Regions from separate parts of the Pseudomonas sp. REB1044 genome, predicted to be linked through region 3. Evidence: predicted binding sites of a transcription regulator. Region 3 holds the regulator's gene; each other region holds the start of a gene.
What was found. The regulator FliA, encoded in region 3, starts transcription of late flagellar genes. The targets are predictions, from matches to a motif close to CTAAAGTTTNNNNNNNNNNNGCCGNTAA.
Positions count from the first base shown of each region.

Region 1: a site for FliA is predicted at 2,340-2,367, ahead of GKC70_RS11810 (methyl-accepting chemotaxis protein). Genes of this name have one in related genera too.
Region 2: a site for FliA is predicted at 3,056-3,083, ahead of GKC70_RS12605 (methyl-accepting chemotaxis protein). Genes of this name have one in related genera too.
Region 4: a site for FliA is predicted at 3,909-3,936, ahead of GKC70_RS06785 (methyl-accepting chemotaxis protein). Genes of this name have one in related genera too.

Region 1 is NZ_CP046139.1:2,597,973-2,603,860, forward strand. Features, by position in the region: gene GKC70_RS11795 (chemotaxis protein CheA) at 1-357, opposite strand, end outside; gene GKC70_RS11800 (STAS domain-containing protein) at 400-684, opposite strand; gene GKC70_RS11805 (response regulator) at 708-1,076, opposite strand; gene GKC70_RS11810 (methyl-accepting chemotaxis protein) at 1,087-2,316, opposite strand; gene GKC70_RS11815 (IS256 family transposase) at 2,732-3,979, opposite strand; gene GKC70_RS11820 (hypothetical protein) at 4,056-4,511, opposite strand; gene GKC70_RS11825 (hypothetical protein) at 4,914-5,510, opposite strand; gene GKC70_RS11830 (hypothetical protein) at 5,810-5,888, shown strand, end outside.
Region 2 is NZ_CP046139.1:2,771,003-2,776,890, reverse strand. Features, by position in the region: partial or broken gene GKC70_RS12610 (glycerate kinase) at 1-823, shown strand, start outside; gene GKC70_RS12605 (methyl-accepting chemotaxis protein) at 869-3,013, opposite strand; gene GKC70_RS12600 (Na+/H+ antiporter NhaC family protein) at 3,268-4,587, shown strand; gene GKC70_RS12595 (pentapeptide repeat-containing protein) at 4,703-5,323, shown strand.
Region 3 is NZ_CP046139.1:1,782,252-1,788,139, forward strand. Features, by position in the region: gene flhA (flagellar biosynthesis protein FlhA) at 1-1,098, shown strand, start outside; gene flhF (flagellar biosynthesis protein FlhF) at 1,110-2,420, shown strand; gene fleN (MinD/ParA family protein) at 2,488-3,330, shown strand; gene fliA (RNA polymerase sigma factor FliA) at 3,327-4,067, shown strand; gene GKC70_RS08490 (chemotaxis response regulator CheY) at 4,172-4,546, shown strand; gene GKC70_RS08495 (protein phosphatase CheZ) at 4,565-5,353, shown strand; gene GKC70_RS08500 (chemotaxis protein CheA) at 5,366-5,888, shown strand, end outside.
Region 4 is NZ_CP046139.1:1,448,882-1,454,769, forward strand. Features, by position in the region: gene GKC70_RS06775 (MFS transporter) at 1-995, shown strand, start outside; gene GKC70_RS06780 (amidohydrolase family protein) at 1,030-1,863, shown strand; gene GKC70_RS06785 (methyl-accepting chemotaxis protein) at 1,910-3,829, opposite strand; gene GKC70_RS06790 (MFS transporter) at 4,097-5,888, shown strand, end outside.

The DNA.
Region 1 (5,888 bases), 820 kb from region 3:
GCGCTCAACGGCGACGGGCGAGAGCGCTTCACCCCGGCTGGCAACCACCTCGATCAGCTCCAGCATGTGGTCGCCGGACTTGAGCAGCACGGCGATCAGTGCGGCATCGACCGCTATCAGTCCGTCACGCAGCCGGTCGAGTACATCTTCGACGATGTGCGTGAACGTGACGATCGGCGTCAGTCCGAACAGCCCGGCAGAGCCCTTGATGGTGTGGGCGGCACGAAACACCGCGCCGATGGCATCCTCGTCGTCCGGTTCGCTTTCCAGTTGCAGCAAGGATTGCTCCATGGCCTGCAACAGTTCGCGCGCCTCGACGATGAAGGTTTGCAGTGCCTGATCGAGATTGATGCTCACCTGAACGGTCCTTGTCGATGATTGAACAGCATATGGCGAGGGCTAGACGAGGCAGCGACACAGTTGCAACGCCTGTTTGACCGCCTGGCTCTGGTCGGTCAGCGTCAACGCCGTGCCGGCAGCGCTGGCTTCGCGCTGGACGACCGCCAGCAGTTGCACGCCGGCGCCGTCCATTTCCGTGACCTGGGACAGATCGAGCTGCACACACGCTGTTGCGCCCATCTCGGGCAGCAGCGCAGCGGCCAGCTCGGCCACGGTGTAGATCGTCAGCTCACCGTCGATGACCAGGTGGACGGTGCCGTCGAGCGTTTCGCGAGTGATAGGCATGCAGAACTCCTGGTCCACGACGCTCAGGGCAGGATCAGCTTGGACACCGCCGCCAGCATCTGCGCCGGCTGGAACGGCTTGACCACCCAGGCCTTGGCCCCGGCGGCCTGGCCCTCGGCCTTTTTCGATTCCTGGGACTCGGTGGTCAGCATGATGATGGGCGTGAACTTGTAGCTGGCGAGCTTCTTAACCTCCTTGACGAAGGTGATGCCATCCATGTTCGGCATGTTCACGTCGCTGATGATCAAGTGCACTTTCTGTCCGGTGAGCTTGCTCAAGGCGTCCTGGCCATCGCGGGCTTCGATCACCTCGTAACCGGCGCTCTTCAGGGCAATGCCCACCACCTGCCGTACGCTGCTGGAGTCGTCGACCACTAATACGTTCTTCGCCATGGTGTACTTCCTAAAAGAAGGTGATGTCTTGGGAATGCTGCTGTTCGGCCGCGTTGCCATGGTGGTTGCGGCGTTGCTCGTCGGTGGCGTAGGTCGCCTCCATGCGCGCCAACCACTGGCGGGCATCGACCGCCACGGCCTGGTCCGGCGCCTGGCTGGCTTGCTGCAGGTGTTCGTGCAAATCGTGCATGTGGTCGCGCACATGACTGAGGATCTGGCTGACACGGTCCTGGAACTGCAGGTTGACCAGCACCTCGGTCATCTCGTCGCGGATGCCGTAGCTCTCCTGCTTGAGCAGGTCGGCCGATTCGGCCAGGCGCCCGGTGATGCTCTGAAAGCGTTCGAGCACCTGCTGGATGCTGTGCTCCGACTCGCTCACCGAAAGACCGTCCTGCTCGGCGCTGTTGGACGCGGCCTGAACGAGCTGGGTGATAGCGTTGTTGATGATGTCGACCTTGGCCGACATCTGCTGACCGGTTTCGCTGGACTTGCTCGACAGGCTGCGCACGGCATCGGCCACCACCGCAAAGCCGCGCCCGGCCTCACCGGCACGTGCGGCTTCGATGGCTGCGTTAAGGGCTAGCAGGTTGGTTTGCGCCGCGATCGCGGCCACATCGGCGGCCATGGTGCGCAGTTCACCCGTGTACGCGGTAAGGCTGCGGACCTGGGACAGGGTCTGGTCGCGGCTGGTCTGCGTGGCCTTGAGCGAATCGATGACCTGGCTCAGTTCGCTGTCGCTGCGCGCCAGCACCTTGAGCGCGCCTTCGGCGCTTTGTCCATCCAGTTCGCCGGCGGCGTGCTGCGAGGCCTGCACGGTGTCCTGCAGACGCTGGGCGATGCCGGTGAAGCGGTTGGCCAGTGATACGATCGCTTCTTCGGTCTGCTGACGCGAGCTTTCCACCTGCTTGGCCCAGATCGGCATCGCGCCGAGCAGCACCTCGTCGAGCTGGGCACGCGAAGCCGTGTTGGCCTGCGTTGCCTGCGCCGTGACGTGATCCAGCGCGAATGCCTGCGCACGGCGAATGGCCTCGGCCTGGGATTTCGCGCTCAAGACGCCGACGCCCAGGCCGATCAGCACGAGCACCGTACAGGCCAGCAGGTTGGCCGTGGAGATGGATTGCGTGAGCAGCCACACCACTGCGGGCAGCACAGGGATCAGGGCGAACCAGAGAAAACGCGGCTGAGCGGGAGCGGGGAGGAGGGGGAGTGACGCTGGGTCATGGTTCCGTCCTTGGAAGATGTTTCGGTTTTAACGATAGAGGGTTATCTGCGCTGTGCCCCTGGACTTGAGGTTTTGGAGGTGCCTTCCGTCGGGTTCTTGACAGAGGTATTTCTGACGCACGCACTGAATGGGGAAAGGCGAACAGCCGTTACCTCACGGAGCCAGCGCAGGATTTGCCCTTCGCAATCTGCGCTAAAGCTCATGAGGCGGTGAGGCCGAGTGACGAGAGCTGGGAACAGATGGTGTCGTACGTGCGCTGTCCGAGCGGTGCTGATCGAACTATGCTCGCCTGTGGACCAGTGAGAAACACGTTCGATCGTCTGGGGACGCGTCTGGCGGGAACGGGGAGTGAAGAGTTCAGCCCCCGTCAATGAGAGTGTCAGATTTTTTGTGTGCGGGCCGATAACGGCCTGCCGTCAGGCTGACCATGCTTTTACCAGGTCGGCCTGATAAATCGATCTCCGTACAGCATCGCGAATTGATTCATCGCATTCTTCCAATCATGGGCCGCTGAGCCCCAGTTTGCCGTGATGTTCCGCAGCCCCAGCCAGATCAGCTTGGTGGCGGCCTCATCCGTTGGGAAGTGACCACGCGTTTTGATGATCTTGCGTAGCTGGGCGTTGATGCTTTCGATCGCGTTGGTCGTATAGATCACTTTTCGAATGCCCGACGGGAAGACAAAGAATGGAATCACTCGATCCCAGGCTCTTCTCCATGCCGCAACTACCGTTGGGTACTCTTTGCCCCAAGGGCCGTTTTCAAACGCATCCAGTGCTTGCTCAGCCGCCTCGGCGTTGATGGCCTGATAGATCGGCTTGAGCGCTTTGGCCAGATCACGACGCTTATCCCACGCTGCATAATCGAGACTGTTGCGGATCAAGTGGACGATGCATGTTTGCAGCGTGGTGGCCGGAAACACGGCGCTTAGCGCATCTGGCATCCCTTTGAGGCCGTCGGTTACGGCGATCAGCACATCCTCAACGCCGCGCGTCTTAAGGTCATTGAAGACCTTCATCCAGAACTTCGCACCTTCGGTATTTTCGATCCAGATCCCGAGAATATCGCGCGTCCCATCGGGTAGAACGCCCAGCGCCAAGTAAATCGCTTTGTTGCGCACAAGCCCTTCTTCGCGAATCTTGACTCGCAGTGCATCAAAGAAAATGACCGGGTACATCGGCTCCAGCGGCCGCTGTTGCCACGCGCCGATTTCCTCCATCACCTCGGCCGTGACCGAACTGATGAAGTCATGCGAAACATCCGTTCCGTACTGTTCAGAGAGGAATGCGCGAATTTCCCGAACGGTCATGCCTCGGGCATACATGGCGATGATCTTGTCATCGAAGCCGGTGTAACGGCGTTCATGCTTGGGAATCAGGATGGGCGCAAAACTACCGTCTCGATCACGGGGGATATCCAGCCGCAGCGGCCCCTCTCCAGTCAGAACCGTCTTGCCAGTCCTGCCATTGCGCTGATTGGTTTCATCCTCTGGGCGCTGCGCGCCCGGCGGATAGCCCAGATGGTGACTGAGCTCGGCGTTCAAGGCTCGTTCGATGAGCGCCTTCTTGAATGCCGCAGAGGCGTCTTCGATAGCCTCCGCAGTCATCAGGCCCTCACCGAACTGCTCAAGCAGCTCCTTGGGGATTTTTGGTAGGTCACGCAGGGGTTTCTTCTTGGTTGGCATACATGCACCTCTTGCTCATGTTATGCCCGAACACAAAATTTCTGACATACCCCCGTCAATTGACTAACTTAAGTGATCACTCCGCAGGCAGGATTAGCCCTAAGCACGCCAGCGCCAGCAACAGCGTACCAAGCATCATGAACCCATAGTTTAGAGGCGTGAACTGCGCATTGCTGCGACCTTCGAGGTCGCCAGCAGCAGCGTTCAGTCCACGCTGGCCTAGCCAAGTGACCCAGCCAGTGACCGGCAGCAGCCCTAGGTTCAGTAGTTCAACAATGGGGAGACCAATGTTATGGCTCGACAAAACTTCGGCTAATGTAGCGATTAGCATGACGATCACGAAGAGGGTCGCTAGTTTCATGGGATTCCACCGAAAATCACTGCCATTACGCTTGAGGTGAGTATCGGCCTCACGGTAAAGGGAATGAGTGAAAAACACCGAGAACAGTGCGCGAGCTATCGGCCACAGCTTTTCGCCGGTACTGCGCTCGAGTTGCTTCCAGTTCGCGAAAGCCCAGTAGAGCTGGTACATGCCAAATGAAAGAATCCAGAGCGTAAGGAATTTACCTCTGGAAACGACATAGAACGGGCGGTCTTCGGTTGTCTGCGGGGGATGCTCTGGTCTGGCTGGTCAGGGGCATAGGTGGTAACTGGGGTGGTATTGGGCACGGACTGTCCTTTGATTGGGCCGAAATTGGACGGGCACGTTAACGCATGCCTTGAGGCGAACCCATCAGAGAAGTCGTCTTTACTAGGCGGTCATTATGTAATTTAACATAATATACATTATGCGCACCATCGTATGAGGCTATCGGGATGTGGCTGGGCAGAAATCTAGCTGTCGCCCTTCGGTTGACGGCGATCATGAACAGCGGCGGCCCAGTGATCTAGGCAACGCTCAGTTAGCTGCTGGCCACCGCTGTTCATGACCGCTCTACGCTGTATGGACTGGGAATGAGAGCCGGAGCAATTCTGAGGTGACAAAATCACCAAATGGACCATGCTGCCAATCCTTGATGTTGATCAAATATTTGGCATTTTTGAAATCCCTAAGATTGTCAGTGATCAACGGGAAATCAAGCGACCACTCACCATAGTCAACATCAGTTTCATTCTTGAGAAGTCCACTATTCGTTTTCTTGACACCAGATAAGCCGCCGATCTTCTTGTGCAAGGTTGGGTCATCACGAAAAGTTTGGCCTTCCAGAGTTCCAAAATAGCCACCGCCAGTGACCGTTCCGTCTGGTTCCAGGCTGCCAAAACCGGCTGTGCCTAACGGCGCATCCTCACCAAGAGAGCCAAAACCAAATCGATTAGCGGGCTGAGCTGCGAGACGGTTTAGTTGTTCATGAGCATAGAGGCCGATGAGTCTGACAGACTCATCAGGATGGTCGAGCCGTGGAATCTCCAGAAAGCCGCGAGCGCTGACGGTAAAGCTGTATTCATCCCCTTGTTCAGCCAAAAGATCTACCTGCTTAGCGTAAAGAAAATTCCACGTGCAGTTGTCGAGAAACACGAGTGGCTTAGACATGACCCTACTTCCTAGTAATGGGAACAGCGATTGTAGGCCAGATAGCTGAACCCTGAAGGCTGCAATGGGGATATAGCATTTAGCAATAACTACACTAAATATTCATTTAGTTTAGTTATCTACCAGCGTCAACCAAACGCGGCGGCACGAAGTAAACAAGTTCCCGCTCAACTGTGCCTAGAACCAGATCTTTCCCGTCCCCACGGAACCATCACAACGCAAATCTCTCCAACCCCGCATCCGGTATTCCAGTCACTGGCAGGATGCCGGTCCATCCCAACTGACAAGGACGCTCCGCAATGCGCACCATGCTGCTCCCTTTAGCCATCGTTATCACTGCACTCGTCGGCTGCTCGGACCCCAAGAAAGCCTCCGAAG
Region 2 (5,888 bases), 990 kb from region 3:
TCGCAGCAGCACCTGGGGCACCGGCGAACTGGTGGCGGCGGCGCTGGCGGCAGGGGCCCGACGCATCGTCCTGGCGATCGGCGGCAGCGCCACCAACGATGCGGGCAGCGGCATGCTGCGCGCGCTCGGCCTGCGCCTGCTGGACGCCGACGGTCAGGCGCTGGCCGAGGGTGGGCTGGCATTGACCGCTCTGGCGCGAATCGACGCCAGCGATCTCGACCCGCGGCTGGGCGAAGTGCACTTCGAGGTGGCGGCCGATGTCGACAATCCGCTGTGCGGCGCCCATGGCGCGTCGGCGGTGTTCGGCCCGCAGAAGGGCGCCTCACCCGAGCAGGTGCAGGCACTGGATCAGGCGCTGGGGCACTTTGCCGACCATTGCGCGCAGTTGCTCGGCGAGGACCTGCGTGATTTCCCCGGCTGCGGCGCGGCCGGCGGCATGGGCTTCGCGGCCAAGGCGTTCATGGGCGCGCGGTTCCGTCCTGGGGTCGAGGTGGTGGCCGAGTTGGCGGGGCTGGAGACAGTGGTGCAGGGCGCCGACCTGGTGATCACCGGCGAGGGGCGCTTCGACGCCCAGACCCTGCGCGGCAAGACCCCGTTGGGCGTGGCGCGAGTCGCCAAACGCCACGCCGTGCCGGTGGTGGTGATCGCCGGCACCCTGGGCGAAGGGTTCGAAGCGCTGTACGCCCACGGCATCGACGCGGCATTCGCCCTGGCCAGCGGCCCGACCAGCCTGGAGCGCGCCTGCAGCGAGGCGGGCGTGCTGCTCGAGGCGCGGGCCGAGGCCATCGCGCGCTTGTGGCAGGTGGCGCGCAGCCGCGACTAACCCTTTCCGCACGTCGGCGCGCCCTGTTCAGGCGCGCCTGGGCACTCACACGCGGAACTGATCCATCAACGCCTGCTGCTGGTTGGCCAGGCTGTTCAGCGACTGGCTGACCCGTGCCGATTCGTTGGCCTGGCCCGACAGCGACTCGGTCACGTCACGGATGGTCGCCACGTTGCCGGTGATTTCCTCGGCCACCGCGCTTTGCTCCTCGGCGGCCGAGGCGATCTGCAGGTTCATGTCGCTGATCACCGTGACCGCCTCGCCGATACGGCGCAGGGCGCCGACTGCATGGCCGACCTGTTCGACGCCGCCTTGGGCCTGGCGGTGGCTGCTGTCCATGGCACCGACCACCTCGCGGGTGCCCGCTTGCAGCGACTCGATCACCTGGCGGGTTTCCTCCACCGACTCCTGAGTCCGTCGGGCCAGGTTGCGCACTTCGTCAGCGACCACCGCGAAGCCGCGCCCGGCCTCGCCGGCGCGGGCGGCTTCGATGGCCGCGTTGAGCGCCAGCAGGTTGGTCTGCTCGGCGATCGAGCGGATCACCTCCAGCACCGAGCCGATCTTCTCGCTGTTCTGTGCCAGGCCCTCGACCTGAGACATGGCGTTGCTCATGTCGGTCGCCAGGGCACCGATGCTGTCGGTGGTGCGGTCGATCACCGCCAGACCTTCACGGGTGGCCTGATCGGCCTCGCGGGCCGCCTGCGCCGCCTGGGCCGCGCTGCGGGCGACGTCCTGGGCGGTGGCGCTCATCTCCTGGGAGGCGGTGGCCACCTGATCGACCTGGCGGTATTGCTGCTCCATGCCGGCGCTGGTCTGGCTGGCGATGGCCGCCGACTGATCGGCGGTGCCGCGTGCGTCCTGCACCGAGCGTTTGACCTCGGCAATGGTCGGTTGCAGCTTGTCGAGGAAGCGGTTGAACCAGCCGGCCAGTAGGCCCAGTTCGTCACGTTTGTCGTAGGTCAGGCGGCGGGTCAGGTCGCCTTCGCCGCTGGCGATGTCTTCGAGCATCGCGGCGACGCCGAGAATCGGTCGGGTCACGCCACGCGCCATCAACCACACCGCCAGCAGCCCGGCCAGGGCGGCGCCCACGCCCAGGGCCAGTTCGAGCAGGGTGCCGCTGGTGTTGAGGGCATCGAGCTCTTGCTTGAGGGCGTCGGCCGGGCCAGTGAGGGCACTTTGCGGCGCGTCGAGCAGCACGCCCCACGGCCTGCCGCCGGGAATCGGGGCGAAGGCCGCCAGCACTTTCAGGCGCTTCTCGCCCTGCAGCACTTGCAGTTTGCCTTCGGCCAGCTTGCTGACCAGCTCTGCGCCCTGGCGCGTGTCGACCTGGTCGAAGCGCTTGGCCAACTCGCTGGCGTCGGCACTGTAGCCGGCCAGCAGCCCGGCGGGGCTGAGAATACCGACCCGGGTGCGGCCCTCGTACAGCTCGCGGCTGGCGTTTTCGGTCAGCGCCTGCAGACTGTTGAGGTTGGTGTCGATGGACAGGGTGGCGATCACTTTACCGTCGACCGATAGCGGGAAGACGATGCTGGTCATCAGCACTTGCTGCCCGGCGATTTCGTAGAAGTAGGGCTCGACGATGCAGACCTTGCCAGTGCTGCGCGGGCAGGTCCACCAGGTGTTGGCCGGCTCGCCGCTGGGGCCGGTGGTGGTGTCGGCCATGTCGTGTTCGGGCAGGGCCATGGAGGTCAGTTGGCCGGCCTTGGGCTGCGACCAGTACAGGGCGAAGCGGCCGGTCTCGTTGCTGCCCAGCTCGGCCTGGCCGCCGAACAGGCTGTCCTTGCCGTCGAGCGCGTTGGGCTCGAAGGTGAGCGACAGGCCGAGCAGATCGGGGTTGGCCTGCAGCGCGGCACGCACCTGGGCGGTGAGATCCTGGCGCAGGTCATAGGCGTCGATGAAGCGCTTTTGCGCCTGCTCGCGCAGGAACAGCACCTGGCGGGCGAAGCCTGCGCCGTACTGGTAGGCGTCCATGAACTGACGGCGGATGCGTTGTGCCTGCACTTCGCCCTGAGCTTCGATATGGGCCTGGGCCGACTCGGTGAGCATCTGCGTACTGCTCGCCTTGACCAGCGCCGAGCTGTGCTGCATGCGGTACAGCGACAGGCCGACGAGCAGGGTGACGATGCTGGCCAGGCACAGCCCGGCGAGCAGGGTGATCTTCCATTGGATGGACAGTTGACGCAGCGGCATGGTGAATCATCCCTTATAGGAACAGAGCGGGGGTCGCCGGATATGTCGGCGTGGACGCTGGTTTCTTTACGTGAATATTCGATGACGTGGGCGTGCTTGGCGTAAATGCCCTGGGTCGGCAGTTTTGACATCCCTGGTCGAGTGCTTCAGAGTGTGCGCCCTCCAGAACCACACCCCCTGTTCCGGCCACTGCCTCGCGCAGTCTGTCGCCGGACGCTGGTTTTTCGTCTGTCGTCAACGAGGTATTGCACACCATGAATGCAGTGATTGCCGCGGTCGGGATCATGCTGATACTGAGCCTGTCCCGCGTGCATGTGGTCATCGCGCTGATCGTCGGCGCCCTGGCCGGTGGACTGGTCGGCGGCCTGGGCATCGAGGGCACGCTCGCCGCGTTCAATGGCGGCCTGGGCGGCGGCGCGCCGGTGGCGCTGTCGTATGCGCTGCTGGGCGCCTTTGCCGTGGCCATCGCCAAGTCGGGGCTGGCCCATGCCCTGGCCGACCGCGCCTTGGCGATGATCGACCGCCAGGGCCATGACCACAGCGGTCGGCTGAAGTGGCTGCTGATTGGCCTGATGTTGGTGGTGGCGGTGGCGTCGCAGAACGTGCTGCCGATCCACATCGCCTTCATCCCGCTGCTGGTGCCGCCGCTACTGTACGTGCTGACGCGCCTGCGCATCGACCGTCGGTTGATCGCCTGTGTGATCACCTTCGGGCTGATTACGCCTTACATTTTTCTGCCGGTTGGGTTCGGCAACATCTTCCTCAATCAGATTCTGCTGGCCAACGTCAGCCGTGCGGGCGTGGATGTCAGCGGGATCAACGTCACCCATGCCATGGCACTGCCAGCGGCGGGCATGTTGGTCGGTCTGCTGCTGGCGGTGTTCGTCAGCTACCGGCGCAAGCGTGACTATGACCTGGCGCGGATCGAAGAGGTGGAGCAGGTCAGCGTGCGCTACAACCCGGTGACCTTGCTGGTGGCGGGGGTAGCCATCGCGGCGGCGTTCATCGTTCAGCTGTGGCTGGACTCGATGATCATTGGAGCGATGGTGGGGTTCCTGATCTTCTCGCTGTCGGGGATCGTGCGTTGGAAGGACACTGACGATCTATTCACCGAAGGCATGAAGATGATGGCGATGATCGGCTTCATCATGATCGCTGCTTCCGGGTTTGCCGAGGTGATGAAAGCGACGGGTGAGGTGAAGAGCCTGGTCGAGACGGCGGCGCAGTGGATCGACCATAGCAAGGGCATTGGCGCCTTGTTGATGCTGCTGGTGGGGTTGCTGGTGACCATGGGAATTGGGTCGTCGTTTTCCACAGTGCCGATTCTGGCGGCGATCTTCGTGCCGCTGTGTGTGCAACTGGGGTTCGATCCGTTGGCTACCGTGTGTATTGTCGGGACGGCGGGGGCCTTGGGCGATGCGGGGTCGCCGGCTTCCGATTCTACGTTGGGGCCGACTTCGGGGTTGAATGTGGACGGGCAGCATCATCATATCTGGGACACGGTGGTGCCTACGTTCATTCACTACAACTTGCCGTTGCTAGGCTTTGGGTGGGTGGCGGCGATGGTGCTCTAGGGGATAGCTTGTAGCTTGTAGCTTGTAGCTTGTAGCTTGTGGCTTTCAGCTTGTCCCTTGAACTGAAGCAGCAGGTCGCTATGATGTTTCGATTGAGCGTTTATGGGCTTGTTGTGTGAATCAGGTAAAAGACAAGTGGCGCAATCGTGAGTACCTGGACAGTGTGGCTGGCTGTGTTGATTCGATTGTGGCGGGGCGGGCAGTTATTGAGCATGTTGATCTCTCGGGAATTGTTATTGGTCCGGGCGCTGTATTGAACCAGTTAAAGGCTGTCAATCTCTTTGAGTCAGAACTACGTGGGGTTGATCTGTCTGGCTCGAAAATATCGGGGAGTCTGAGTGACAGCGTGTTTGTGGGTGTCAACTTTGAGCGCGCATCCTTAGATAGGGCACTGATGTGTAATGTCGAAATGAAAGGTTGTGATTTCTCGAAGAGCAGGCTCGTGATCAACATGGATGATGCTGTCTGTGAGGACACCGCCTTTTTTCGCGCCAGATTCTTGGGTGGGGGATCTGGGGTGGAGTATGGCGGGCGTCGGGTGACATTCGTAGGGTGTGATTTTACCGAGGCGGTGTTCGACAGGGTTGAGTTTAGGGCTTCTAAGTTTGTTGAATGCACGTTTACTGGGGCGGCATTCAAGCGATGCGACTTTCGCGGGGTTAAGTTTCAAGGTGGGACTTTGCCGTTTGCTCACCAGTTTGAATCTATGGAAGTACCTGACGTGGGTTTGCGCTGAATCAGTCGAGGGGGGGCGATTTTTTGGGCTTATCCGTTTGCGGTGGTGAGGCTTAGTCACCGTTTCGCCTTTACGGCGACCCTCTTTTTTTCTTGGAAAAAAGAGGGGCAAAAACCGCTTGCTCCCGCATCCGGCCCCTTCGCTGCGCTGCGGGGTTCCCTCGCGCCGGTGGCACTCCGGGGGTACCGCGCTTAGGGCCATCCATGGCCCCAAGCGCTTGACGGGCATCCATGCCCGTCAACCCCCTCCATGCCACCTCTGCTCGGCCTCCTGAGGTCGCGATGGGCGGCGTCTGAACTGGCGCGCGCTTAGAAGCAGGGCGGTGGGGCAGATGTTCTGGAGCGCTGCGCGATCAAATCGCCGTTGCCGTTGCCGTTGATCTTGCTCTTGGTGCGCGGTAGCTCGAACACCGCCAACCGCGACCTCAGGAGGCCGAGCAGAGGCGTTGCGCAGGGAGGTGACGGGCATGGATGCTCGTCAAGCGCTTGGGGCCAGGACGGCCCCTAAGCGCGGTCCTCCCGGAGCGACGCCGGCGCGAGGGGACCCCTGCGCGCAGCGCAGGGGC
Region 3 (5,888 bases):
CAGCAGGATCTGCTGCCTTCGCCGCAGCGTGCGATGGAAACCAAGGAGTTGGGCTGGGACGACGTCACACCGATCGACATGATCGGCCTGGAGGTCGGCTATCGGCTGATTCCCCTGGTCGACCGCAACCAGGGCGGGCAACTGCTGGCGCGGATCAAGGGCGTGCGCAAGAAGCTGTCCCAGGACCTGGGCTTCCTCATGCCCACCGTGCACATTCGCGACAACCTCGATCTGCAGCCCAGCGCCTACCGTCTCACGCTGATGGGCGTGATCCTGGCCGAGGCCGAGATCTATCCGGACCGCGAGCTGGCCATCAACCCCGGTCAGGTGTTCGGCAGCCTCAACGGCATCGCCGCGCGCGACCCGGCCTTCGGCCTGGAGGCGGTGTGGATCGATGTCGCCCAGCGCGCCCAGGCGCAGTCGTTGGGTTATACGGTGGTCGATGCCAGTACCGTGGTTGCCACGCACCTGAACCAGATTCTGCAGAAGCACTGCCACGAGTTGATCGGCCACGAAGAGGTCCAGCAGTTGCTGCAAGTGCTGGCCAAAGCCTCGCCCAAACTTGCAGAGGAACTGGTGCCAGGCGTCATTTCCTTGTCGGGGCTGCTCAAGGTCTTGCAGGCGCTGCTCTCCGAGCAGGTGCCGGTGCGTGACATCCGCAGCATTGCCGAAGCCATCGCCAACAATGCGGCCAAGAGTCAAGATACCGCCGCGCTGGTGGCTTCGGTGCGGGTCGGCTTGTCCCGCGCCATCGTGCAAAGCATTGTAGGCACTGAGTCCGAGCTGCCTGTGATCACCTTGGAGCCCAGGTTGGAACAGATCTTGCTCAATAGTCTGCAACGGGCCGGGCAAGGTCAGGAAGACGGTGTTCTCCTGGAGCCGAGCATGGCCGAGAAGCTGCAGCGTTCGCTCATCGAGGCGGCGCAGCGCCAGGAGATGCAGGGCCAGCCGGCCATTCTCCTGGTGGCCGGTCCCATCCGCGCCATGCTGTCGAGATTCGGTCGTCTGGCCGTGCCCAATCTGCACGTGCTGGCCTACCAGGAAATACCGGACAACAAGCAAGTCACCATCGTTGCCACCGTGGGCCCTAACGGCTGAGGTAGTGGGTTATGCAAGTTAAGCGTTTTTTCGCCGCCGACATGCGTCAGGCCATGAAACTGGTCCGCGATGAGCTTGGTGCCGATGCCGCGATCATCGGCAACCGGCGCATTGCCGGTGGTGTCGAGCTCACGGCCGCGCTGGACTACACGCTGTCCGCCCTGGCCCCGCGCGTGCCCAACCTGGAGCTGGAAGACGAGCTGCGCAAGACCCAATCGCGCATCGCTACCGCCCAGGCCGAACTGGACGGGCGTGGCGACGTCGAGGCGGGCAATCGTCAACTGTTCGCCGGCCTTTCGCTGACCGCTTCCGAACCGCTGGTCGAGCCGCACGTCGAGGCGCCCGCTGCCGCGCCGGCTGCGGCCGTGTCGGGCGTCGATCGCCGCGTGTTCGACGCCATGCGCTCGGAGCTCTCGGGCCTGCGCGAGTTGCTCGAAGTGCAGCTCGGCTCGCTCGCCTGGGGTCAACTGCAGGGCAACAAGCCCCAGCAGGCCAATCTCTGGCGCCGCTTGCAGCGCCTGGGCCTGTCCGGTCCGATCGCCCGCGAGCTGCTGCAACTGGCCGGCGAAATCGACGAGCCGCGCCAGGCCTGGCGCATGGTCCTGGCGCATCTGGCGCGCCTGATCCAGGTGCCGGAGGTCGAGCCGCTGGAAGAGGGTGGGGTGATCGCCATGGTCGGTCCGGCCGGCATGGGCAAAACCACCACCCTGGCCAAGCTGGCGGCGCGCTACGTGCTCAAGTACGGCGCGCACAACCTGGCGCTGGTGAGCATGGACAGCTACCGCATCGGTGCGCAGGAGCAGCTCAAGACCCTGGGCCGCATCCTCAACGTGCCGGTGACCTACGTCGACCCGGGCCAATCGCTGGCCCAAGCCCTAGAACCGCTGCTGCGCAAGCGCGTGGTGCTGATCGATACCGCCGGCCTGCAGGCCAGCGACCCGGCCCTGCGCATGCAGCTCGAGTCGCTGGCCGGGCGCGGCATCGCCGCGCGCAACTACCTGGTACTGGCCACCACCAGCCAGAAGCAGGTGCTCACCGCCGCCTACCACAGCTACAAGCGCTGTGGCCTGGCCGGGTGCATCCTGACCAAGCTCGACGAAACCGGCAGCCTTGGCGAAGTGCTGAGTCTGGCCATCAGTCATGAACTGCCCGTGGCCTATCTCACCGATGGTCCGCGCATTCCTGACGATCTGCAGCTGCCGCGCCGGCACCAATTGGTCAGTCGCGCTGTCAGTGTGCAGTTGCAGGAAGATCCCAGCGAGGAGGCCATGGCCGACATGTTCGCTGATCTCTACCACAATCCCGACAAGCGCGTAGGTTGACGATGCACGGCGCACGGAAGTCGACAGCGACCCTCCAAGTGGGCAAGTCCCACGCGAGACAAGGTAAATAACAGACATGGGTAGCATGCATCCCGTACAGGTGATCGCCGTCACCGGTGGCAAAGGTGGCGTCGGCAAGACCAACGTTTCAGTGAACCTGTCCCTGGCGCTGGCCGAGCTCGGCCGCCGGGTCATGTTGCTGGACGCCGACCTGGGTCTGGCCAACGTCGATGTGCTGCTGGGGCTCACGCCCAAACGCACCCTGGCCGACGTCATCGAGGGGCGCTGCGAGCTGCGCGATGTGCTCCTGCAGGGGCCGGGCGGTGTGCGCATCGTGCCTGCAGCCTCCGGCACCCAGAGCATGGTGCACCTGGCGCCGGCACAGCATGCCGGGCTGATTCAGGCGTTCAGCGAAATCGGCGACAACCTCGATGTGCTGGTGATCGACACCGCTGCGGGCATCGGTGACTCGGTGGTCAGCTTCGTGCGCGCCGCCCAGGAAGTGCTGCTGGTGGTGTGCGACGAGCCCACCTCGATCACCGACGCCTACGCCTTGATCAAGCTGCTCAACCGCGATTACGGCATGAACCGCTTCCGCGTCCTGGCCAACATGGCGCAGAGCCCACAGGAAGGGCGCAACCTGTTCGCCAAGCTGACCAAGGTCACCGACCGTTTCCTCGACGTTGCCTTGCAGTACGTCGGCGCCGTGCCTTACGACGAATGCGTGCGCAAGGCGGTACAGAAGCAGCGCGCGGTCTACGAGGCGTTTCCGCGCTCCAAGTGCGCCCTGGCGTTCAAGGCCATCGCGCAGAAGGTCGACAGCTGGCCGTTGCCGGCCAACCCGCGCGGCCACCTGGAATTCTTCGTCGAGCGCCTGGTGCAACCCACCAGCGCGGGACCGGTGCTATGAACGCGAGCGGCTTCAAGATGTACAGCAAAGCCTCCAAGGACGCCCAATACGAGCTGGTCGAGCGCTATGCGCCGCTGGTCAAGCGTATCGCCTACCATCTGCTGGCGCGCCTGCCGGCCAACGTGCAGGTTGAGGACCTGATCCAGGCCGGCATGATCGGTCTGCTGGAAGTGGCCAACAAATACGACGCCAGCAAGGGCGCGAGCTTCGAGACCTACGCCGGTATTCGCATCCGCGGTGCGATGCTCGATGAGGTGCGCAAGGGCGATTGGGCGCCGCGTTCGGTGCACCGCAACACGCGTATGGTCAGCGACGCGATTCGCTGCGTCGAAGCAAGAACCGGTCGTGACGCTAAAGATCACGAGGTTGCTGCCGAACTCCAATTGGGTCTCGACGATTATTACGGGATCCTGAACGATACCTTGGGCAGCCGTCTGTTCAGTTTCGACGACCTGCTGCAGGACGGTGAACACGAGGGGCTGCACGAGGATGGGGTCAGTGGTCAGGTCGAGCCGTCGCGCGATCTGGAAGACGAGCGCTTCCAGGCCGCGCTGACCGATGCGATCGCCAACCTGCCGGAGCGCGAGCGTCTGGTCCTGGCCCTGTACTACGACGAGGAACTGAACCTCAAGGAGATCGGGGAAGTGCTGGGGGTCAGTGAATCGCGCGTGAGCCAGTTGCACAGCCAGTGCGCGGCGCGTCTGCGCAGCCGCCTGGGAGAATGGCGGGCACGCTGAGCCCCGATTCGCTGCAGTCGTTGTCCGTGGTGCCGAATTGATTGAGCGCGCGCTTGTGAGACGAGCGCGTTTAAGACTGCTTGGAGGTCTAATTGAACAAAGACATGAAAATCCTCATCGTTGACGACTTCTCGACGATGCGGCGGATCATCAAGAACCTGTTGCGTGATCTGGGCTTCACCAACACCGAAGAGGCCGACGACGGCGTCACGGCGTTGCCGATGCTCGAAAGTGGCCACTACGACTTCCTGGTGACCGACTGGAACATGCCCGGCATGTCCGGCATCGATCTGCTGCGCAAGGTGCGCGCCCACGACCGGCTCAAGGGGATTCCCGTGCTGATGGTGACGGCCGAGGCCAAGCGCGAGCAGATCATCGAAGCGGCTCAGGCCGGGGTCAACGGCTATGTAGTCAAGCCATTCACCGCGCAGGTGCTCAAAGAAAAGATCGAGAAGATCTTCGAACGCGTCAACGGCTGAAGCATGTCTGGGGGCGCTATGGAATCAAAAAAAGATTCTTTGGGGGAGTTCGAGTCGACCCTGAAGAAGCATGCCGAACAACTGGTGCAGAGCCTTGAGCGCGGCCAGTTCGGCGAGGCGGTGCAGCTGATCCATCAGCTCAACCAGACCCGAGACCGTGGCTTGTATCAAGAGGTCGGCAAACTGACCCGTGAGCTGCACAGCGCCATCGTCAGCTTCCAGATCGACCCGCGCATGCCGCAGGCCGAGGAAGTGTCGCAGATCACCGACGCCACCGAACGGCTGTCCTACGTGGTCCGCCTGACCGAGAACGCGGCCAACCGCACCATGGACCTGGTCGAGGAGAGCACGCCCGTGCTCAACGACCTGTCGGCCGAGGCGCAGACGTTGTCGGCCGATTGGCAGCGCTTCATGCGTCGCGAAGTGCCGGCGACCGAGTTTCGCGAGTTGGTCAAACGCGTCGACGGTTTCCTGACGCACAGCGCCGAAGGCAACCGCAAGGTGGCCGGTCATCTCAACGACATTCTGCTCGCCCAGGACTACCAAGATCTGACCGGGCAGGTGATCAAGCGGGTCACCGCGTTGGTCGCCGAGGTCGAAAGCAATCTGCTCAAACTCGTGTTGATGGCCAGTCAAGTCGACCGCTTTGCCGGTATCGAACATGACCACGATCAATTGCGTGCTGAAAAAGATGAAGAAAAACATCCAGCCCGGGGTGAAGGTCCGCAGATTCATGCCGATAAGCGTGAAGACGTCGTGTCCGGTCAGGACGATGTCGACGATCTGCTATCCAGCCTGGGTTTTTAGGGAGCACGTTTAATGAGCTTCGGCGCCGATGAAGAAATCCTTCAGGATTTCCTGGTAGAAGCCGGCGAAATCCTCGAGCAACTGTCCGAGCAACTGGTCGAGCTGGAAAGCCGGCCCGATGATGCGGACCTGCTCAACGCCATATTTCGCGGTTTTCACACTGTAAAAGGGGGCGCCGGCTTCCTCCAGCTCAACGAGCTGGTGGAGTGCTGCCACATTGCCGAGAACGTCTTCGACATCCTGCGCAAGGGTGAGCGTCGGGTCGACGCCGAGTTGATGGATGTGGTGCTCGAAGCGCTGGACACGGTCAACAGCATGTTCGGCCAGGTCCGCGAGCGCAGCGAGATCACCCCCGCGACGCCGGAACTGCTGGCAGCGCTGGCACGCCTGGCCGAACCTGCCGGCGAGGACGTCGCCGCGCCCGCCGTGGTCCAAGCGCCGGCGGCGGTCGAACCGCCAGCGGCCAGCGAAGACATCACCGATACCGAGTTCGAACAGTTGCTCGACTCCCTGGATGCGGTCAAGGCCCAGGCCG
Region 4 (5,888 bases), 330 kb from region 3:
TCCTGTCGGCCTTCGTCACCGGCTTCTATCCGCTGCTGTTCGTCAAGGCCATGCAAGGTTTCGGCATCGGTGGCGAATGGGCGGCCGGCGCGGTGTTGATGGCCGAAACCATCAATCCAAAGTACCGCGGCAAGGTCATGGGCACGGTGCAAAGTGCTTGGGCAGTGGGCTGGGGCCTGGCAGTGACGCTGTTCGCGCTGATCTATTCGCTGGTGCCGCAGGAGTTCGCCTGGCGGGTCATGTTCTTCGTCGGCTTGTTGCCGTCTCTGCTGATCATTTGGGTGCGCCGTAACGTGCAGGAGCCAGACAGCTTCCAGCGCCTGCAGAAAGACCAAGTCGCGCCGCGCAGCTTCGTCAAGTCCATGGCCGGGATCTTCCGCCCGGAACTGCTGCGCGTCACCTTGCTGGGCGGACTGCTTGGCCTGGGTGCCCACGGTGGCTATCACGCGGTGATGACCTGGTTGCCGACCTTCCTCAAGACCGAGCGCAACCTGTCGGTGCTCAACTCTGGCGGTTACCTGGCGGTGATCATTTTCGCCTTCTGGTGCGGCTGTGTGGTCAGCGGTCTGTTGATCGACCGCATCGGCCGCCGCAAGAACATCCTGCTGTTCGCCCTGTGCTGCGTTCTGACCGTCCAGGCGTATGTGTTCTTCCCCCTCAGCAACACGCAGATGCTGTTCCTCGGTTTCCCATTGGGCTTCTTCGCCGCTGGCATTCCGGCCAGCCTCGGGGCGTTCTTCAATGAGCTCTATCCAGCCGATGTGCGCGGCGCCGGGGTGGGCTTCTGCTACAACTTCGGCCGCGTGCTGTCGGCGGTGTTCCCATTCCTGGTCGGTCACATGAGCGAGTCCATGTCGCTGGGCGCGGCGATCGGCATAGATGCCGGTATCGCCTACGGTGTGGCGGTGATCGCCGCGCTGTGCCTGCCAGAAACCCGCGGGCGCACACTGGAGCCCGAGGCGGCTGCCTCGACCGCTCCGGCCATGGCCAAGTAACGATCCACATTCTTCAACCTTTTCGATGAGCGCCATGCCCCACGCTACCGTTTCACCTTTCACGGCCATCGACAGCCATGCCCACGTGTTCAACCGTGGGCTGAGCCTGGCGGCCGAGCGTCGCTATGCACCCACCTACGACGCCCCGTTGGACGATTACCTGGCCATGCTCGCTGGGCATGGTTTCAGCCACGGCGTACTGGTTCAGCCGAGCTTTCTCGGCACCGACAACCGCTACCTGCTCGCTGCCCTGAACAGCGCGCCCCGGCAATTACGCGGGGTGGTGATGCTTGAGCGCGATGCGGACCGCGCCAGCCTGGAACAGATGCACCAGGCGGGCGTGCGCGGCGTGCGGCTGAATCTGATGGGGCAAGCGCTGCCCGATTTACGCGATGCCGCCTGGCGACCGCTGCTGGAGCACATCGCTGCACTGGGCTGGCATGTCGAGCTGCATCGTCAGGTGGCCGACATCCCGGCGTTGGTGAACGCCTTGCACCCCTATGGCGTGAAGATCGTCATCGATCATTTCGGTCGGCCCGATGCGCGCCTGGGTCTGGGTCAGCCAGGCTTCGCCGAGATGCTGACGCTGGGGGGACAGGGGAGGGTGTGGGTCAAGGTGTCGGGGATCTATCGCCTGGGCGGCTCGGCGACGCAGAACCTGCTGTTCGCTCGCCAGGCGCTGGGAATGCTGGAGGCGCACTATGGCGCCGACCGCCTTCTGTGGGGCAGCGACTGGCCACACACCCAGCATGAATCGGTGGTGAACTTTACGGGCGTGGTCGAACAGTTCGAGGCGCTGGGCTGCTCGATGGCCCTGCGCCAAGCGCTGTTGGTGGATACCGCGCGGGCCCTGTTCGACTTCCAGTAATCCGCCTTGCTTGACGGTGTCGGGGCGGGCGGGCCGCCCCTGCACTTTAGACGCGGAAGCGGCTGATCATCTGCTGCAACTGCCCGCCCAGACGCGCCAGCTCGACGCTGGACACCGAGGTCTGCTCACTGGCCCCTGCCGTCTTTTCCGAGATGTCCCTGACCGTCACCACGCTGCGGCTGATTTCTTCGGCCACTGCGCTCTGCTGTTCGGAGGCGGCGGCAATCTGCTGGTTCATCAGTTGGATGCCGGAGACCTGCTGAGTGATGCCTTCCAGCGCCGCGCCCGCTTCGCGCACCAGGGCCACGCTGCTTTCGGTCAGGCTCTGGCTCTCTTCCATCAAGTCGCTGACCGAACGGGTGCCCTGTTCCAGGCTGTTGATCGCCGACTCGATTTCTGCCGTCGAGGCCTGGGTGCGTTGCGCCAGGCTGCGCACTTCATCGGCCACCACGGCAAACCCACGGCCGGCTTCACCGGCTCGCGCCGCTTCGATGGCCGCGTTGAGCGCCAGCAGGTTGGTCTGCTCGGCCACGGCCTTGATCACGTCCATTACCTTGCCGATGCGCTGGCTTTCATTGCGCAGCGCGTCCATCGCTTCATTGGTGGCGTCCACCTGGCTGGCCAGCCGGTCGATCTGCGCTACCGCACGGGCGACCACGCTTTCGCCCTCGCGGGCTTCCAGATCGGTGGCGCTGGCGGCCACCGAGGCGTCGCCGGCATTGCGCGCCACTTCCTGCACCGTGGCGGCCATTTCCTGCATGGCGGTGGCGACCTGGTCGGTCTCCTGGCGCTGGCTGCTGGCACCGGCGCTGGTCTGTGCGGTGATGGCCGAGAGTTCCTCGGTGGCGCTGGCGATCTGCGAGATGCCATCGCGCACGCCGCCGATCAGTTGGCGCAGGTTGGCGGTCATGCCTTGCAGGCTGTTCTGCAACTGACCCAGTTCGTCGCGGCGACGGCTGCTCGGCTGTTCGCTCAGGTCACCGGCGGCTACTTGTTCCATGGCCAACAGTGCCCGGCGCAGTGGCGGACTGATCTGGCGAGCGATCAGCACGGCCAGCACGATGCCCAGTACCAGCGCCAGCAGGGTCGTGACCAACTGCAGGTTCTTGGCGAACTGGCTATCCGAATTCACCAATGTGCCTTGGCCGTCGAGCAGCAGGCCGATAGCTTCGGTCAGCTTGGCGATGTCCTTGGCCATGCTGACGCGGTAGTCGGCCAGTTTGCCGATCTCGCTGCGATAGGTTTCGACCTTGCCGGCATAGGCGCGGACCTGTTCGCTCAACTGTGCGGTGGCGTCGGCGGCCTGGCCGTTCAAGGCCGCGATCAGCCCGGGCAGGGTGTTCACCGTGGTAGCGATCTGATCGTTCATGGTCTTTTCGCTGTCGGCATTGGTGTTGCTGGTGTAGCCGCGCACCTGGTAACGCAGCAGGATCAGGTTCTCGCGAATCTGATTGACCGCCTCGCTGCGCGCGTCGCGTTGCTCGGCATCGGTCAGGGCGCGCACTTGCTGGCGAATGCTCTTGAGGGCCGCGAACGACTGATTGGCGAGGGTGCCCATGTCTTTTTGCGCCGAGCGCATGGTCTGGTATGACTGCAGGCTGAGGCTCTGTGTTTGCACGTAGCTGGTCAGGGACTGTTCGGCTTTGCCCAGCAGTTCGACATTGCGCGGGGTGCGGATCACTTCACGCAGGCGCTTGAGCGGTGGCTGCAATGCATCGCTGGCGGTGAGCAAGGCCTGGGTCTGCTCGTCGTCGCCGTTTGCTAGCGTATGGCGCAGACGCGCTTCGCGCAGATCGCCCAGGGCATCGTTGAGGATCGACACATCGCGCACCACTTCGCTGCGACGAACCATCTTGCCAAGGGCGTCCCAGCTGATCAGCGACTGGATCAGGGTCAACGTCAGGACGAGGCCGAAGCCGAGCGCCAGTTTATGGGCGATTTTCAGGTCGCCGAACCAGGTAAACATCTGCGGTGGTGCTCCATAGTGATGCATCGAAGAAGGGCGAGGGGGAATGGCCGTTGCTGGATCCCGGTCATGTATATGAATATCGGCAGAACTGTAACAATCTGAAAATTATTTGACGACAAATTAATGGCGTAGTGCCAGCAGCTTACTGCGTGGTTAACGGATTCGCCCTGGGGCGGTTGCCAGAGGTGCGTATTCACGTGCAGATTTGTCGCCTCTCACGATGAGCACCCTTTAAATGACAAAGCCCTCTCAGGAACAAGGACGATGAGTCATTCCTCGCAATTCACCTTGCTCGGCAAGCGTCGCTTCCTGCCGTTCTTCATCACCCAATCGCTGGGCGCCTTCAACGACAACCTGTTCAAACAATCGCTGATCCTGGCCATCCTCTACAAACTCAGCCTGGAAGGTGATCGCTCGATCTGGGTCAATTTGTGCGCGCTGCTGTTCATCCTGCCGTTCTTCCTGTTCTCGGCGCTGGCGGGGCAGTTCGGTGAGAAGTTCGCCAAGGACGCGCTGATTCGGGCGATCAAACTGGCCGAGGTGGCGATCATGGCGATCGGTGCCGTGGGCTTTCTCAGCGGTCACCTTGAGCTGATGCTGCTCACCCTGTTCGCCATGGGCACGCATTCAGCGCTGTTCGGTCCGGTGAAGTATTCGATCCTGCCGCAGGCGCTGCACGAGCAGGAGTTGGTCGGCGGCAACGGGCTGGTGGAGATGGGCACCTTCCTGGCGATCCTGGCCGGCACCATCGGCGCCGGGGTGATGATGTCGTCTACCGACTACGCCAGCGTGGTGGCGGGCGGCATCGTCGGCACCGCTGTGCTGGGTTATCTGGCCAGCCGCTGGATCCCTCGGGCGGCGGCGGTGGCGCCGCAGATGCCGCTGGACTGGAACATCTTCAAACAGTCCTGGGCCACCTTGCGCCTGGGCCTGGGGCAGACGCCTGCGGTATCGCGTTCGATCGTCGGCAACTCATGGTTCTGGTTCGTCGGTGCGATCTACCTGACGCAGATTCCGGCCTACGCCAAGGACTGGCTGCACGGCGACGAGACGGTGGTCACCTTGGTGTTGACCCTGTTCTCGGTCGGTATTGCTGTCGGCTCGCTGCTGTGCGAGCGCTTGAGCGGACGCAAGGTTGAAATCGGTCTGGTGCCCTTCGGCTCGTTCGGCCTGACCCTGTTCGGTCTGCTCTGGTGGTGGCATTCGGGTGATGTTCCGGTGGCTGACGCACCTCACGACTGGTTGAGTCTGCTGGGGCTGCACCAGGCCTGGTGGATCATGGCGTCGATCATCGGCCTGGGCGTGTTCGGCGGTTTCTATATCGTGCCGCTGTATGCGCTGATCCAGGCACGCACCCCTGAGCAGGAGCGCGCGCGGGTGATCGCCGCCAACAACATCCTCAATGCCCTGTTCATGGTGGTGTCGGCGCTGGTCACCATCGGCTTGCTGAGCGTGGCGAAGCTGAGCATCCCGCAGTTGTTCCTGGTGGTGTCGCTGCTCAACATCGCGGTCAATGCCTACATTTTCAGCATCGTGCCCGAATTCACCATGCGCTTCCTGATCTGGCTGCTCAGTCACTCCATGTACCGCGTCGAGCACCGCGACCTGGACCGCATTCCCGACGAAGGCGCGGCATTGCTGGTGTGCAACCATGTCTCGTTCGTCGACGCTCTACTGATTGGCGGTGCGATCCGTCGGCCTATACGTTTCGTCATGTACTACAAGATCTACAACCTGCCGGTGCTGAATTTCGTGTTTCGCACGGCGGGTGCGATCCCCATCGCTGGGCACAGCGAAGACGCGGCGACGTACGAGCGCGCGTTCGCGCGCATCGCCGAGTATCTGCAGGCAGGCGAGTTGGTGTGTATTTTCCCGGAGGGCAAGCTGACTGCCGATGGCGAGATCGACGTGTTCAAGGGCGGGGTCAAGCGGATTCTGCAGGAAACCCCGGTGCCGGTGATTCCGCTGGCGTTGCAGGGCTTGTGGGGCAGCTTCTTCAGTCGCGATCCGGCCAAGGGCTTCCTACGCCGCTTGTGGTCACGGGTGACGCTGGTGG